DNA from 2 places in the Vogesella perlucida genome. Region 2 is predicted to be linked to the other one. Evidence: predicted binding sites of a transcription regulator. Region 2 holds the regulator's gene; the other holds the start of a gene.

Region 1 (8,016 bases), on a different contig from region 2:
CCCCACCGATATCTCGGCATTGCGGCGGATAAAGTTGAAAAAACCGATACGCAGGTTACGCGCAAAACGCTCGTTGATAATCTCGAGCGTCGGCATGCGGCCACGGACAATGCGCTCTTGCCGGCCAATATCGTACGACCGTACCGCACCACTGTCCGCGCCACCACTTTCGTCGTCCTCTTCCCCGGTGACGCCACGTAATAGCGCGTCGACCTCTTCCTGGGACAGGATTTCATCAGCCATACGGGATTACTGCTGCTGGATGATGAAGGAAGTGAACAGGACACTGTCTACCGGCTCTTCTTCGGCAGCGTCCATGGATTCATTCATGATGCGCTTGATCTGGGCACGCAGCTTCACCTTGCCCTCCGCCGAGGCAACGTCTTCTTCGGTTTTGGAAGACAGCAGCAAAATCACGGCGCTGCGGATCTTGGGCATGTAGGCTTTGAAGTTGGTTTTGGCAGCTTCGTCCATCAGCTCGGCTTGCATTTCAAGCTGCAGCATCGGGGCTGTTGGGCCGCCGGACAAGTTCACCACGAAGGGCTCTACTTTCTCGAAAATCGGCGGGCCTTCTTTTTTCTCTTTCTTCTTCGGCGCTTCTTCGTGCTCTGCGGCGGCCGCACCGTGTGCACCACCGGCAGCCGCCTCGGCTGCGTGCTTCTGGCCCAGGAACAGGTAGGCACCCAAACCGCCAACGGCCGCCAGGACCAGAACCAAAAGAACAATCACGATAATCATCAGCTTTTTATTGCCACCAGCCGGTGCCGGCGCCCCTGCAGCTGCTGCTTTCGGGTCTTCTTTTTTCTCTTTTTCAGCCATTTGGGTTTAACTCGTCATGAGGAAATTGTTAAAACGTATTTTCTCCATTTCCAGGCCAATTGAACAGCGTTTCCACAGATTAAAGCATCAGGCGTGAATACTCAGGCCGTTTTGGCGTGTGGATACGGCAGACAGCGCCAGCTCTGGCTCCACCAGCTCGATATCCTGGCCTGCTGCGTGGCCAGGCTGTCGCCCTTGCCTACCGGCCTGTTGCTGCGCTTGTTCTTGCGCTTGTTCTTGCGCCTGCTGCTGTGCTTGCTGCTGATGCTGGGTAGATACCTGGGTATGACCCAGCTGAATACCGCTGTTCTCCAGCATGCGCGCCAGCTGCGGCAGGCTGCTTTCCACAATGGCCTTGGCCTCCGGGTTGGCCGCCACCACCGAAATGGCGGCCTGATCCTGGCTATCAAAACGAATGGAGATATCCAGCGGGCCCAGGTTTTCCGGCGACACCCGGATAGAAGCACTATCCAGCTTCAACGCCACCATGCTGCCCACTTTTTCGCCAAAAGCCGACTGCCATTCCGCCGTGCGTGCCATTGGCGGGTCAATCCGCCATTCTTGTGCTGCTGCGCCGGCTGGTGCAGCCGTTGTCAACGCGGGCGGCAAGATTTGCCGCTGACCGGCCACCTTGTCTGCCGCCTCATTCGCCGCAGAGGCTGCCTGCTCTGCTAGCACGGCCTGCTGCATTTCCTTGCGGAACATCAGGCGTACGTCCGCGGGCAGAATATCGGCCTTGCCCTGTGCCGACATGGTCACTACCTGCATCGGAGCCTCATCACGCGCGGTAAAGCCGCTTTGCTGGCCAGTTTGCTGGGGCAGCGCGGCCACCGTTTGCGCTGGCGGCAACACACTGGCCGCACTGCTCTTGTCTGCTAGCAACTTGCTCACATCCGACGCTGCAGCAGCTAGCACGCCACCCGCTTCACGCCTCGTGACTACCGCATCTGAGGGCGGCTGGGTGGGGCCAGGTGCGGCCTGCTGTGCCACGGCAGCCGCTGGTGCGAGCTGGTTCACCGCGGCAGTGGTTGGCGCGGCTTGCTGTGCCGCGATTGGTAATGCCGCCATGCCAGCATGGGCGGCGAGCAATGCCGGGTCTGGCTGGCCGTGTTGATCTTGCTGTTGCTGCTGTGCGCTATCCCCCAGGGCTGGCAGGGCCTGCTTTTCTTGTACGGGCGGGGGCAGTGCTGCAGGCGGCTGCAGCAAACCGGACATCTGCATCATCATGGCCGCATCGCTGGCAGCAGGCTGTGCGGCCAACGGTTGCTGCGCAGATGTCGCCGCGGCCTCTGGCAGCAGCACGGCAGGCTTGGCTGCCGGTAAACCGAGCAAGCTGGTCAGGTCGGCCTGCTGGCCTTGCCCCCCCTCGCCAAGCTGGCCGGCAAACAGGCTGGCAAACAAACCATCGCCCGCAGTCGCAGCAGGCATGGCTGCGCTCTGGCTGGCAACGGCCGCAGTGGCACTGTGTGATACAGGTTTCAAGGAGAAGCTCATGGCCGGCACCCCATGTACGGAATGAGGCGGTTAAAGCAGGAAACATGCCAATAGAAATGCGGTCAGTAGAACGCTTTGCCGGCTTGGGATATGCCGCTATTCGGGCTTGGGCCGTGCGGCAAACTCGTCCAGCGCTTTTTGCTCTTGCCGGCGCTGGCGCAGCGCCAGGCGGGCCTTTTCCCGCTCTTGTAGTACTTCATAGGATTTCAGCTGTTTGCGCTGCTGCAGCCAGGCTTGTTTTTCCATCAGAAAGCGCTGCAGGCTGCGGTCTACCTCCCGCGTTTGCTGCTCGCGTGCATCGTCGAGCTTTTGCAAAAACAGGCGATAGTCTGCCCACTGCGCCACACTGGTACCCGACTGGCCTAGCGACAACATGCGCTGCTGATAGTCATCGATATAGCCTTTGATTTGCGCCAGCGTGTTTTCAGCCTGGGTGTGCGCCTGCTGTGCCTTGCGCATGCGCTCTGCCGCCGCGTCCATGCGGTCGGTGGCCAGGCGGACCAGCAGGGCAAATTTGCTCATGGCCTAGCCCTAGTCTGCCAGCACATCGTTCAGCAGCAGCGTGGTCATGCCGGCATCCACGTTTTCATGCTGTGCCTGGGTCAGAAACCCGGTCAGTCGGGTATGCAGGCGGATGGCTTCGTCCAGCATCGGGTCGGAGCCGGGTACATAGGCACCGACGCTAATCAGGTCGCGGCTGCGCTGGTAGCGAGAAAACAGCTGCTTGAAGCGGCGGGCGCTATCCATGTGCTCGCGCGGCACCACATCTACCATAACCCGCGAGATGGACTGCTCAATATCGATGGCCGGATAGTGGCCAGATTCGGCCAGCTCGCGCGATAGCACAAAGTGGCCATCCAGGATGGCCCGCGCGGAGTCGGCGATGGGGTCTTGCTGATCGTCGCCTTCGGACAGCACAGTGTAAAAAGCGGTAATGGAGCCACCACCCGCCTCGCCATTGCCTGCACGCTCGATCAGCTGTGGCAGCTTGGCAAATACCGATGGCGGGTAGCCTTTGCTCACCGGTGGCTCGCCAATGGCCAGGGCAATTTCGCGCTGCGCCATGGCGTAGCGGGTAACCGAATCCATTAGCAGCAGCACGTCCAGACCCTGAGCGCGGTAGTACTCGGCCAGCGCCGTGGCATAGGCGGCGCCATGCAGGCGCATCAGCGGCGGCATGTCGGCGGGGGCGGCCACCACTACCGAGCGTGCCAGGCCTTCCTCGCCCAGAATGTGCTCGATGAAGTCTTTCACCTCGCGGCCCCGCTCGCCAATCAGCCCCACCACCACCACGTCGGCACGGGTGTAGCGTGCCATCATGCCCAGCAGCACCGACTTACCCACGCCCGAGCCGGCAAACAGGCCCAAACGTTGGCCGCGGCCAACCGTGAGCAGGCCATTGATGGCCTTCACGCCCACATCCAGCACGTGTCGCACCGGGGTACGCTGCAAGGGGTTCAAGGGCTGGCTGTACAAGGGAAAGTAAGCCTCAGGAAAAATCTGGCCCTTGCCATCCAGCGGGCGACCCAGCGAGTCCAGCACACGGCCCAGCAGACTCAGCCCCACAGGCACCTGGCGGCCCAGTGGGCCATTCACTTCAGCAGCAATCTGCTGCTGCCCATAGGCAGGCGGCTGAATGCTGCGGGCGGGCCGCACCGGCGTGCCTGGCAATAGCCCCTGGATATTGGCCACCGGCATCAGAAACAGTTTGTCGCCGGCAAAACCGACCACCTCGGCTTCTACCTTGTGGCCTTGGGCAAGGTGCACTTCACAGGCACTGCCTACCGGCAAACGCAAGCCAACCGCCTCCATCACCAGGCCGGTTACACGGGTAAGCTGCCCCTCGGGCAACCAGACCGGGGTATTGGCGACAGTTTGCTGGCAGGCGGCCAGGTAGCTGCGCTGGCTTTGCAGCAGGTCAATCATGCGCAGGCAACCCCAGCGCCTGGCGCAATGCGGCCAACCTTGGCGGCAATGTCAGGTCCAGCTTGACGCTGCCGGTATCGACCACGCAGCCGCCGCGCACCACGGCATCATCCGCCACCCACTGCCAGCTCACCCCGGCAAAACGCTCCTGCGCAAAAGCCTGTATCACCGCCATGTCTTCCGGGTGGGCGCGCACGCGTGCCTGCAGCAGGCCCTGCCCCAGCTCATCCAGCGCAGCCTGCAGCACTGGCAGCACGGCGGCCTTGTCCAGCGCGATTTTGCTGGCGACGATCTGCTCGGCAAAACCGACCGCCAGCTGCAACACCTCGGCGGACAAAGCCGCGCCCAGCTGCTGTAGCTGGGCTTCCATAGCCTGCTGTAATTCGGCCAGTGGCGCCCAGTATGTCTCGAACTGCTGGGCGGCATCGGCCAGCGCTTGCTGGGCCCCCTCGGCCTGGCCCTGCTGCAGCCCTTCTTCTTTGCCTGCTTCAAAACCGGCCTGCCAGGCTTCCTGATGAATAGCTTCCAGTTCGGCCGCAGTGGGGTAAGCCGGTGGCGGCGGCACCTCTTCCTGCGGCTCTGCGGGCTCGGGCGGTGCTGCCTCCACTGCCTCCTGCTGCAAAGCAGAAACCCCCTCTGCGGGGGCTTCAGTCGCGGCAATGCTGGCTTCGGGCTGCGGGGCGGGCTGCGCCCCTATCTCGCCAAAGCGCCAGGACTGCCACTGACCCAGCGCTTCCGCCGGGATAATGTTGTTACTCGACAAGGCCTTCGTCTCCACCTTTGCTTGCGATCACGATCTGGCCTTCGTCTGCCAGCTTGCGCACAATTTTGAGAATCTCTTTCTGCTCGGCTTCCACTTCGGACAGCTTGACCGGGCCTTTGGATTCCAGATCGTCACGCAGCATCTCGGCCGCACGCGACGACATATTGCGGAAGATCTTGTCCTTGAGCTCCTGGCTGGTACCTTTCAGTGCCACCACCAGCGAGTCGGACTGCACTTCGCGCAGGATGGTCTGGATAGAGCGGTCGTCGATTTCCAGAATGTTGTCGAACACAAACATCTTGTCCTGAATGCGCTGCGCCAGTTCCGGGTCGTACTCGCGAATGTAAGACAGCGCGGACGCTTCCACATTGGAACCCAGGAAGTTCAGGATCTCGGCGGTCATGCCCACGCCGCCCGCCGCGCTCTTCTTCACGCGGTCGGAGCCGGACAGCAGCTGGGTCAGTACGTCGTTCAGCTCGCGCAGGGCTTGTGGCTGTACACCTTCCAGCGTAGCGGTACGGATCAGTACTTCGTTACGCATACGCTCGGGGAAATAGGCCAGAATGGCGCTGGACAGGTCGGGATCCAGGTGCACCATGATGGTAGCAATAATCTGCGGGTGCTCGTTGCGAATCAGATCTGCCGCAGACGACGGGTCCATCCACTTCAGGCTTTCGATACCGCTGTGGTCGTTGCCCTGCAAAATCTTGTCCAGCAGGTTGGCCGCTTTGTCCGGGCCCAACGCCTCTACCAGTACATTGCGCAGGTATTCGTCGGTGGCACCGAAGTTGGCGCGCGCCGCACATTCTTCGCGGAACTGCCCCACCACTTTTTCGACTTCTTCGTGGCTCAGGTTACTCAGGCCCGCCATGGCCAGGCTGAGCTTTTGCACTTCTTTGGGCCCTAGATACTTGAATACCTCAATGGCCTCGGCCTGACCCAAGCTAAACAGCAGCACCGAGCTGCGACGAATACCGGCATCACTCATCTGACGTTATCCATTCTTTAATGATCTGCGCGGCCATGCGCGGATCAGCTTTCACCAGATCACGTGCAGCCTGCAGATGGGCTTCGTACTGACGGCGAGCTTGTTCTTTCGGATCGCCACTGTCACCGCCACCCGCGGAACCGCCTTCGCCACCAGACTCGCTACCCTCTTCGCCGTCTTCACCCGCCACCGCCAGCAAGCGCCCGCCGGCTGCCGCAGCAGCTTCTTCCGCAGTTTCCGGCGTATCGGCTGCTGGCGGTTTGGCCACGTCGCGCATGATCGGGCGCACCACACCAAACAACAGATACAGCACGGCAAGCGCGAGCAGCCCGTATTTGATCAGCTCACCCGCATTGGCACTGAGGTAATCCAGCAGGCGGTCTTTTGCCGTGCTAACCGGTACGGCATCAGCAAAGCTGGCATTCACCACGTTTACCGAATCACCACGATCTTTATTGTAGCCGATGGCCTCTTGCACCAAGCTCTGGATTTGGGCTGACTCTTTATCGGTCAGCGGCGTCGGTTTGGCTTCGCCATTGGCATCCGGCACCATCTTGTAATTCACCACTACCGCAGCTGTCAGGCGCTTGATATTGCCTTTGGGCATCTTGGTGTGCTGGATAGTCTTGTCGACTTCGTAATTGGTGGTGATCTCGCGATGCGTCGTCCCTGAAGCCGTACCCATGGGCAAGCCGGACAGCGTAGCGGTACCCGGTGCCGCGCCAGGCGGTAGCGTCAGCGGTGCAGACGCAGCAGACGGCGGCTGGTTGGTCAGCGCACCCGGCACACCCGAGGGCAAGCTGGCATCTTTGCCCAGCGATTCGACAATCTGCTGGCTGCGGGTCGCCGACGGGTTGGGCGTAGAGTTGGGGCGGTAGGTTTCCGAGGTTTGCTCCACCTCGGCAAAATCTACCGCAGCGGTCACCTGGGCACGGGCATTGCCCTTGCCAAAGATGGGCTCCAGAATAGCCTCTACCCGCTTGGCGTAGTCAGCTTCGATCTGGCGCACGTAGTCCAGTTGGCGGCGGTCCAGGCCAGACGCGTTGTTCAGGTCTGGCAGGCTGGACAACAGGTTGCCGTCCTGGTCCACAATCGACACATTGCGCACCGGCAGGTTAGGTACCGAGCTGGACACCAGGTGCAAAATACCGGCAATCTGACCTGCATCCAGAATGCGCCCGCCACGCATGCTCAGCATAACCGAGGCAGTAGGCAGCTGCTGCTCGCGCACAAATACGCTTTGCTTGGGCATGGCCAGGTGAACGCGCGCGGTTTCCACCACGCCGACCGATTCAATCGTGCGGGCCAGCTCGCCCTCGATGGAGCGCTGGTAGTTCACCTGTTCGGCAAACTGGCTGATGCCGAATTTCTGCTTGTCCATCAGCTCGAAGCCGACACCGCCAGCCTTGGGCAGGCCCTGACTGGCGAGCTTCAGCCGGACATCGTAGACCTTATCGCTAGGCACCGAAATCACCCCGCCATCACTGATCTGGTAGGGCACATTCATTTGCTGAAGCGATGCGGTGATCTGGCCACCGTCACGGTCGGCCAAGCCGGTAAACAGAACTTTGTAAGCGGGTTCGCGATTGAAAGCGAAAAGGGCAATAGCAATAGACAACACCGCTGCGACAGCGGTGAAGAAGAGAATTTTTTTATTGTTGGGAAGGGCCTTGAAGCGCTCTAGCACTTCATTCAGGCGCACTTTCCAGGCAGGCGCAGCGTTGTCTACCAGATCAGCCATACAGTGGTTGTTTCGTTATTGATCTTCCGCTGCAAGCCAAACCGGGGCAGCGCAGCGCTACACTTGCGTATTCATGATTTCCTGATAAGCCGAAACCAGCTTGTTCCTGGCCTGCACCATGGTCTGGAAGCTCAGACTGGCTTTCTGCATTGTCACCATCACGTCCTGGATGTCGACCCCCTCTTCACCCAGCTCGAAGCGCTTTTGCAGCTCTTGCGATGTTTGCTGCACCTGGTTGACCTGCTCCAGCGTCGATTTCAGCACATTGGAGAAATCAACTTCCGG
Region 2 (8,016 bases):
TTGGTCCATGATGCGTGCCACGACAAAGTCCACCATGTCTTGCACGCTTTGCGGATGGGTGTAAAAGCCGGGGCTGGGTGGCAGTATGCACACGCCCAGGCGTGCGAGCTTCAGCATGTTTTCCAGGTGGATGGCCGATAGCGGTGCCTCGCGCGGTACCAGCACCAGCTTGCGCTGCTCCTTGATGCTAACGTCGGCGGCACGCTCGATCAGGTTGTCGCTACTGCCGGCGGCAATGGCGGCCAGCGTGCCCATGGAGCAGGGGCATACCACCATGGCGTCGGCCGGGTTGGAGCCGGAGGCTGGCGGGGCAAACCATTCTTCGCGCCCGTACACACGCAGCAGGCCATCGGCAGGGTGGTATTGTTCCTCCAGCCAGGTTTGGAAGGCCGCCGGGCGCGATGGCAGGGTCAGCTTCATTTCCTGCTGGGCGACCACCTGGGCCGCCTGCGAATACAGTACCCACACGCGCACACCGGCAGCAAGCAGGCACTCGATCAGGCGCAGGCCATAGGGCAGGCCAGAGGCGCCGGTAAGGGCTACGGTAATGGTTTGGCTTGGCATGGCGGGTGTTGCTCCAGCAGTGTCAGGGTCAGCACGCCGGTGGCCATACTGGCCAGCAGGCTGCTAAGCATTAAAGGGGGCAGCAGCTGCCAGACCCCATCGTGGGGAATGAGCCATAGCCGCGCCAGTAGCAATTGTCCTGCAAGATGGGCCATGCCGGCCAGCATACTGTGGCTGAGCAGGCTGAAATAGCGTGCCGGCAGCCGGCTAGCCAGCCCCAGCATCAGCAAGCTGCCGGTGCCGCCAGCTAGGCTGAGCCAAAAGCCGGGGGTGAACAGGCTGCCCAGCAGCACGCCCGCCCCCACGATACGCAGCAGGCTGACCCATACGGCCGCCCGCCAGCCGAGCTGGTGCAGGGCAATCAGGGTAACGATATTGGCCAAGCCGGGCTTAATGCCGGGTAGCGGCGAGGGAATGGCGCTTTCCAGCAGCGATAGCGCCAGGCCGACGGCTGCCAGCCGGGCAAGCTGCAGGTCGTGGGTGGTGGCTGGTGGTGGCGGGTCAGAATGCCAGCGAGTCATGGCCGCTATCGCCTTCCAGGGTAATGGCTGTGCGGTTGGGCAGGCACAGGGCGGTACTGCCGGGGCGGCTGAGCCAACCCTGCTGTACGCAATACTGGCGGGGGCTGGGGTCGGCTGCGATGCGGGCGCGCCCTTGGCGTATTTCCACCAGCGTGGCGCCTAGCGGGCCGTGCAGGGCAAACTGGCTATCCAGCCGCAGCGGCCAGCGCTTTACCAGCTGGCCATGCTGGTAGAGCAGCACATGGCTGGCCTGGCCGCGCTGGTACCACAGAAAATAAAAGCTGCCGAAGCAGCTTGCGGCCAACAGGGTGGCGATCAGCAGGTCGCCGGCCTTGCACAGGGCCAGGCGCATGGCTAGTGGTCGCCGCTGCGGCCACCCAGCTGGCGGTGACGAATCAGCACTTGCTCGTCGGCAAAGCTGGCCGCTAGCCGTTCGGTCAGGTACACCGAGCGGTGTTGCCCGCCGGTACAGCCGATGGCGATGGTGACGTAGCTGCGGTTGTCTTGCTTGAAGCGCGGCAGCCAGGTGGCAATAAACTGCCGGATGTCGTCTTCCATTTGCTGTACTTCCGGCTCGCCGGCAAAAAAGTCGCAGATGGCCTGGTCGCGGCCTGTCAGCGGGCGCAAGGCTTCTTCGTAGTAGGGGTTGGGCAGGCAGCGCACGTCAAACACAAAGTCGGCGTCCAGCGGAATACCGTGCTTGAAGCCGAATGATTCGAACACAACGGTCATCCGGCTGCTGTCCGCACCTGCCAGCAGCTTGACGTAGCCACGCAGTGCATTGGCCGACAGATGGCTGGTGTCGATACGGTGGCCCAGCTCGCCCACGTGCTCCAGCATCTCACGCTCCAGGCGGATGCATTCTTCTACTGTGAGGTTGCCATTGGACAAGGGGTGGCGGCGGCGCGTTTCGGAAAAGCGCTTGACCAGGATATCGGTGCTGGCCTCCAGATAAAGCAGCCGTACGTCGATATCCAGGGCACGCAGCGCTTTGATGGCATCGGGCAGGGCGGCCAGGGTGGGGGCCGAGCGGGTATCCACGCTGATGGCGATCTGGCTGTGGCCATGCTCGTGGTACAGCGCTATGGCGTCAGCCAGCATGCTGGGTGGCAGGTTGTCTACGCAGTAATAGCCGCTGTCTTCCAGCACGCGCAGAGCGACGGACTTCCCGGAACCGGACAGGCCACTAATCAGAATCAGCTGCATGTTCCTGGTCTCTTAGCAGGTTGGTATGGCGGTCGATGAACTCGCGCGTGCTATCTATGCCGCGCAGCTGCAGGATGTAGTTACGCACGGCCGCTTCTACCAGTACCGCCAGGTTGCGGCCGGCGGCCACAGGCAGCACCACCTTGCGCACGGTGACACCCAGAATATCTTGTGTCTCGGACTGGATATTCAGCCGGTCCAGTGCCTGCATGGCCTGGTCGTTGGCTTTCATCAGATGGATGATCAGCTTCAGTACTTTCTTGGGCCGCACGGCGGTTTCGCCAAAAATGGTGCGGATATTCAAGATGCCCAAGCCGCGTACTTCCAGAAAATCGCGCAGCAATGGCGGGCAGCGCCCTTCCAGTGTTTCCGGGCCGATACGGTATAGCTCTACCGCATCATCGGCTACCAGACCATGGCCACGCGAGATCAGCTCCAGCGCCAGCTCGCTTTTACCCATGGCCGAGTCGCCCATGATCAGCACGCCGATTTCCAGCACATCCAGAAACACGCCATGCATGACCGTGGATACCGCCAGGGCGCGCGCCAGGTAAATGCGCAGCACGTCCATCAGGTAGGGGCTTTCCAGCGGCGTGCTCATCAGCGGCACATTGTGCGTCTGGCAGTAGTCGTGCAGCAGCTTGGGTACGGGCTGACCATTGGCCACGATCACCACGGCCATGGTCTTGTGGAACAGCTGGTCCAGCGCGGTGCGGGCGGCGGCTTGCTCCAGCTTGTTCAGGTATTCCACTTCGGCCAGACCTAGTACCTGCACCCGGTTGGGGTGGATAAAGTTCAGGTGGCCCACCAGCGCCTGGGTTGGCCGCTGCTCTTCATTGGAAATCAGGTTGTCAGAACCGGCGCGGCTGGCCACCCAGCTCAGGCTCAGCTTGTGCTGGTTGTCCTGATACAGGCGGCGCACACTGATATTAGGCATGGGGGGCGTTTCCGGTGAGTAACTCGTACAGGGTTACAGCGTCGCAACTGGCCATTTTTTCACGCAGGCTACGGCTGGAGAACAGCTGGGCCAGCTCGGATAGCACCTGCAGGTGCAGGTCGGTAGCCTGCTCAGGCACCAGCAGGACAAACAGCAGGTTAACCGGCTTGCCGTCGGGCGAGTCGAACGGTATCGGGCTGGCCAGGCGGATAAACACGCCGGTGGCCTCTTTCAGGCCTTTTACCCGGCCATGCGGTATGGCTACACCCTGACCCAGCCCGGTTGAGCCCAGCTTTTCGCGGGCAAACAGGCTGTCAAAGATGTCACTGCGGGCAATGCCATGGCTGTTTTCAACCATCAGGCCTACCTGTTCGAACAGGCGCTTCTTGCTGGATACGTCTACATCCGCCAGCACGTTTTGCTGCGGAAGAATCTTGCCAATCAAGCTCATGATTTACATTTGCCGGAAAAAACCGTCGGCCATTCTACGCCGAGTCGGCTGTTTGCAATAGGGCAGGATAAGACCTGCCTGGGCCGGATAAGTGCCGCTGGCCAACGCCGGATATCCGCTCGTACAGAGGCAGGCTGCGGGTACTGCCTGTATTGGCAAGCCGGCTATTCTGGTGCGTGGCACAGTTTGGTTCGGGGCCAAATGTGGGCATGCGCATTTTGCCCTGTTTGGCGCATGGTGCTGCATTGAAATCGGTGTGACAGGCAAAAAATAGTCTGGCTGCGGCAGGAAAACAAAAACGGGAGCCTGGTGGCTCCCGTGTTGTGCATCAATGTGCCTTACAGGGTGGCGTTGACCTGTTGGGCGTTAACCCGGTGTTCACCCTGTTTTTCCTTGAACTTCAATACCTGACGGTCCAGTTTATCCATCAGTGTGTCGATGGCAGCGTACATGTCGGCTTCTTCCGATTCGACATGAATATCTTTGCCTGCCAGATGAACGTTGACCTCCGCTTTTTGTACCAGTTTATCAACCGACAGCGTCACGTTAACGCCAATGACATTATCTACGTGGCGGGTGATGCGTTCTAGTTTGCTCTCGATGTATTCGCGAATCGATGGGGTAACTTCGAGGTGTAGACCGGTAATTTTGAGGTTCATACCCTGACTCCTTCTGTTAACAGTGCGGTCGGGCTGGCCGCACCGGTGTTTTGGCACTTCTATAAGGCCTTGCGAAGGCTAACTGGCGGAATCTGCATAGCTTCACGATACTTGGCTACCGTACGTCTGGCAACCTGAATACCCTGTGCCGTGAGCTTGTCGGCGATGGCGCTGTCCGATAGCGGTTTTTTGCCATCTTCGCCATCAATGATCTGGCGTATCAGCGCCTTGATAGCTGTGGCAGAGCACTCGCCGCCACTATCCGTTTCCAGGGCATTACCAAAGAAATATTTCAGCTCGAACAAGCCCCTGCTGCATAGCAGATACTTCTGGGTCGTAACTCTGGAAATGGTGGATTCATGCAAACCCAGCTCGTCTGCGATGTCTCGCAATATCAGCGGGCGCATGGCCACTTCACCGTGTTCAAAGAACGCTTGCTGCCTTTCAACTATAGATTCCGACACTTTCAGGATGGTGTCAAACCGTTGCTGAATGTTTTTTACCAGCCATCTGGCCTCTTGCAGTTGGCCCGAAAGGTTGTGGCTGTTGTCCCGTTGCTGCAGCATGTTTGCATACAGCTGATTTACTTGAAGTTTTGGTAGCGAGCCGCGATTGAGCTGGGCAACCCAGCGCCCGCCGCGCCGCACGACATGGATATCCGGCGCGACATAATGTGTCTCGCCCTGGTCAAAACCACTGGTGGGCCTGGGGCGCAGCGTGGCAATAAGACTATGCGCGGCGCGTAATTCGGCTTCGCCCACACCCAGGATTTTCTTCAGCCGGGTGTAGTCACGGCTACCCAGCAGCGCCAGGTGTTCTCCTGCCAGCTTGCGGGCCAGGGGGAGCGATGGGGTGTGCGCGGGCAGGTTGGCTAGCTGTAACGCCAGAAACTCTCCCAGGTCGCGGCTGCCTATGCCCATGGGCTCAAATTGCATCATGAGCTTGCGCAGGGTTTCCAGCTCTTCGGTTTCGACATCCAGCTCCAGCGGCAGTTCGGCCGCTACCTCTTCCAGCGGTGTTTGCAGGTAGCCATCGTCGTCCAGCTCGTCTATCAGCAAAGCCAGCAGGGCACTATCGCGGCGGCCCAGCTGGGTTTCCCGCATCTGTGCCGTGAGGTGTTCGCGCAGGGTGGGGCGGCAGGGGGCATTGAGAATGGGGTCGAATTCGTCGTCGCCATCGTGGCTGCCGCCTCCGCCTCCACTACCCCAGTCCGTGAGCTCCATGCTGTCTTGCTGGCGGTCTTCGGCGGTGTCGTTGCTGCTTTCCTGGGTAACGGGCGCATCACCTTCTGCTGGCGGGCTATCGCTACCGTCGCTGCGCTCCAGTAGCGGGTTTTCCAGCAGGTAGCGCTCCAGTTCGCTGGACAAGTCCAGTGTGGACATTTGCAGCAGTTTGATGGACTGCTGCAGTTGCGGGGTCAGGGTAAGCTGCTGGCTGACTTTGAGCTGGAGGGTCTGTTTCATTTCGCTTACAGGTGGAAATGCTCGCCCAGGTAAACCTGGCGAACCTGTTCGTTATTGACCAGTTCGTCTGGCAAGCCGGAGGCCAGCACGCGGCCTTCGGAAATAATGTAGGCACGGTCGCAGATGCGCAGCGTTTCGCGCACATTGTGGTCGGTAATCAGCACCCCGATACCGCGCTCTTTCAGGAACGAGATGATTTTCTGGATGTCGATCACGGCAATCGGATCCACACCGGCAAAGGGCTCGTCCAGCAGAATGAAGCGCGGTTTGGTGGCCAGCACGCGGGCAATTTCCACACGGCGCCGCTCACCGCCAGACAGGGCCATGGCGTTGGTTTCGCGCAGGTGGCCGATGTTCAGGTCATCCAGCAGCAATTGCAGCTCATTATCCAGCACCTCACCGGACAGACCGGCCACTTCCAGTACCGCCTGGATGTTTTCCTCTACCGTCATCTTGCGGAAGATGGACGCCTCTTGTGGCAGATAACCCAAGCCTAGCCGTGCACGTTTGTGGATGGGCAAGTGGGTGATGACTTCACCATTGAGCGTGATTTCACCGGCTTCGGCAGCGACCAGCCCGACCACCATGTAAAAGCTGGTGGTCTTGCCGGCACCGTTCGGGCCGAGCAAGCCGATGACCTCGCCACTGGCGATATCCATGGAAACATCCCGTACGACGGTCCGCTTCTTGAAGGTTTTTTTCAGGTGCTGGATGCTCAGCCGGCTTTGGCTCATGGTTTTTCCTGCGGCTGAAGGATGATGGTGACGCGGCCGGAGGTGTTGCTGCCGCCCTGGCCTTTCACCTGGTAAATCTCGGTGGCGGTGTTGTAGGTGATCTGTTCGCCGGTGACCACGTCTTTACCGCGCTTGACTTGCGCTTTGCCGCTCAGTACCACGGTATTGCTGGCCGAGTCGTAATCTACACGGCTGGCCTGACCGTCTATGTATTCAGCCTGGCCGTCCAGTTTCTGGCGGAAGTACACCGGGCTGCCGGTGGCTTGCAGCTTCTGGCGGCGGTTGGCGTCTTGCGTGGCAACGGTTTTTTGTGCGCGCAGGCTCAGGGTACCCTGGGTGATGATGACATTGCCCTCAAACACGTTGATACCCTGTTTTTGGTCCAGCGATGCGCTGTCGGCATTCACTTCGATAGGTTTGCTGCTGTCGGCTTTTTCGGCGAATGCAGGGGTGCAGACGGTACCGAGTGCCAGCGCAAGCATCAGGCTATGGCGCATAGGAAATCCTTACTCGAGATAGCAGTTTCAGCTGCCCCGCGGGGTGATTGTAATAGAAGCCGATAGCGTTGATACGCGACTGGCCATCGTCAATGGTCACCGGGGCCTGGTTGCTGAGAATGCCACTCTGGCTGTTTACCCGTAGCGAGGGGGTTTGCAGATGAATGGCGGCTTGCTGGCCCATGGGCTGGCGCAGCATGTCGACGTGGCCTTCAAACAGCCCGATACCGGTACTGCGGGCGTAGCGGCCCTGGTCGGCACGCAGGGTGTAGTCCAGCTGGCCGTTGCGGTATTGCTTTACATCGGGCTGCTGCATGTAGACCTGTTCGGTTTGTGGCAGCTTCCACATTTTGCTGGCGTGCAGCCGTTGCAGTGGCTGGCCTTGTTCGTCGAAACGGGTGGCCTGCAGCTTGTCGATCGTGTACTCGGGCTGGGTCGGGTCGAGTTTATGCTGCGCTGGCGTGCGCCATTGCGTCAGCACGTTCAGCCAGAACGATAGCAGGCCCATGGCCAGCATCAGCCCGATGGGGAACAGTCGTGCCGCGCGGTTCATTCTAGGTAGCTGGCCATGACACGGTCAAAGTTGCCCTGGGCTTGCATGATGAGCTCGCACAGCTCGCGTACGGCACCACGCCCACCGCGGTTACCTGTCACAAAGTGGGCGTGCTGGCGCACAAAGCTTGGCGCATCCGGTACCGCTACGGCCAACCCCACACGGCTCATCACCGGCAGGTCGATGACATCGTCGCCAATATAGGCGCAGTCTTCGGCTGCAATACCGGTTTTGGCCAGCAGGTCGGCAAAGGCGGTGCGCTTGTCGTGCACGCCTTCGTAGTAGTGGTCTATGCCCAGGCCGCGTACACGGTGCGCCACGCTAGGTGCGGCGCGGCCGGTGATGATGGCCAGCTGTACGCCGGTGGCTTGCAGCATTTTCAGGCCGTGGCCGTCCAGGGTGTTGAAGGCTTTGAACTCTTCGCCGCTGGC

What was found. The regulator sigma-54, encoded in region 2, starts transcription at its own class of promoters, with help from an activator protein. The targets are predictions, from matches to a motif close to CTGGCACGCTTCATGCTT.
Region 1: the regulator sigma-54 is predicted to act here: its motif matches at 2,347-2,364, upstream of ACZ9XP_RS02985 (flagellar hook-length control protein FliK).

What each region holds. Positions count from the first base shown of each region.
Region 1 covers NZ_CEETRO010000002.1:78,812-86,827, reverse strand. The annotation lists gene fliM (flagellar motor switch protein FliM) at 1-243, opposite strand, end outside; gene ACZ9XP_RS02990 (flagellar basal body-associated FliL family protein) at 250-819, opposite strand; gene ACZ9XP_RS02985 (flagellar hook-length control protein FliK) at 907-2,247, opposite strand; gene fliJ (flagellar export protein FliJ) at 2,410-2,835, opposite strand; gene fliI (flagellar protein export ATPase FliI) at 2,845-4,239, opposite strand; gene ACZ9XP_RS02970 (FliH/SctL family protein) at 4,232-5,002, opposite strand; gene fliG (flagellar motor switch protein FliG) at 4,992-5,990, opposite strand; gene fliF (flagellar basal-body MS-ring/collar protein FliF) at 5,983-7,731, opposite strand; gene fliE (flagellar hook-basal body complex protein FliE) at 7,789-8,016, opposite strand, start outside.
Region 2 covers NZ_CEETRO010000011.1:65,844-73,859, reverse strand. The annotation lists gene ACZ9XP_RS15330 (flavin prenyltransferase UbiX) at 1-564, opposite strand, end outside; gene ACZ9XP_RS15325 (Gx transporter family protein) at 540-1,085, opposite strand; gene ACZ9XP_RS15320 (NusG domain II-containing protein) at 1,066-1,437, opposite strand; gene rapZ (RNase adapter RapZ) at 1,440-2,291, opposite strand; gene hprK (HPr(Ser) kinase/phosphatase) at 2,272-3,228, opposite strand; gene ptsN (PTS IIA-like nitrogen regulatory protein PtsN) at 3,221-3,679, opposite strand; gene hpf (ribosome hibernation-promoting factor, HPF/YfiA family) at 4,018-4,338, opposite strand; gene ACZ9XP_RS15295 (RNA polymerase factor sigma-54) at 4,398-5,801, opposite strand; gene lptB (LPS export ABC transporter ATP-binding protein) at 5,807-6,535, opposite strand; gene lptA (lipopolysaccharide transport periplasmic protein LptA) at 6,532-7,032, opposite strand; gene lptC (LPS export ABC transporter periplasmic protein LptC) at 7,022-7,585, opposite strand; gene kdsC (3-deoxy-manno-octulosonate-8-phosphatase KdsC) at 7,582-8,016, opposite strand, start outside.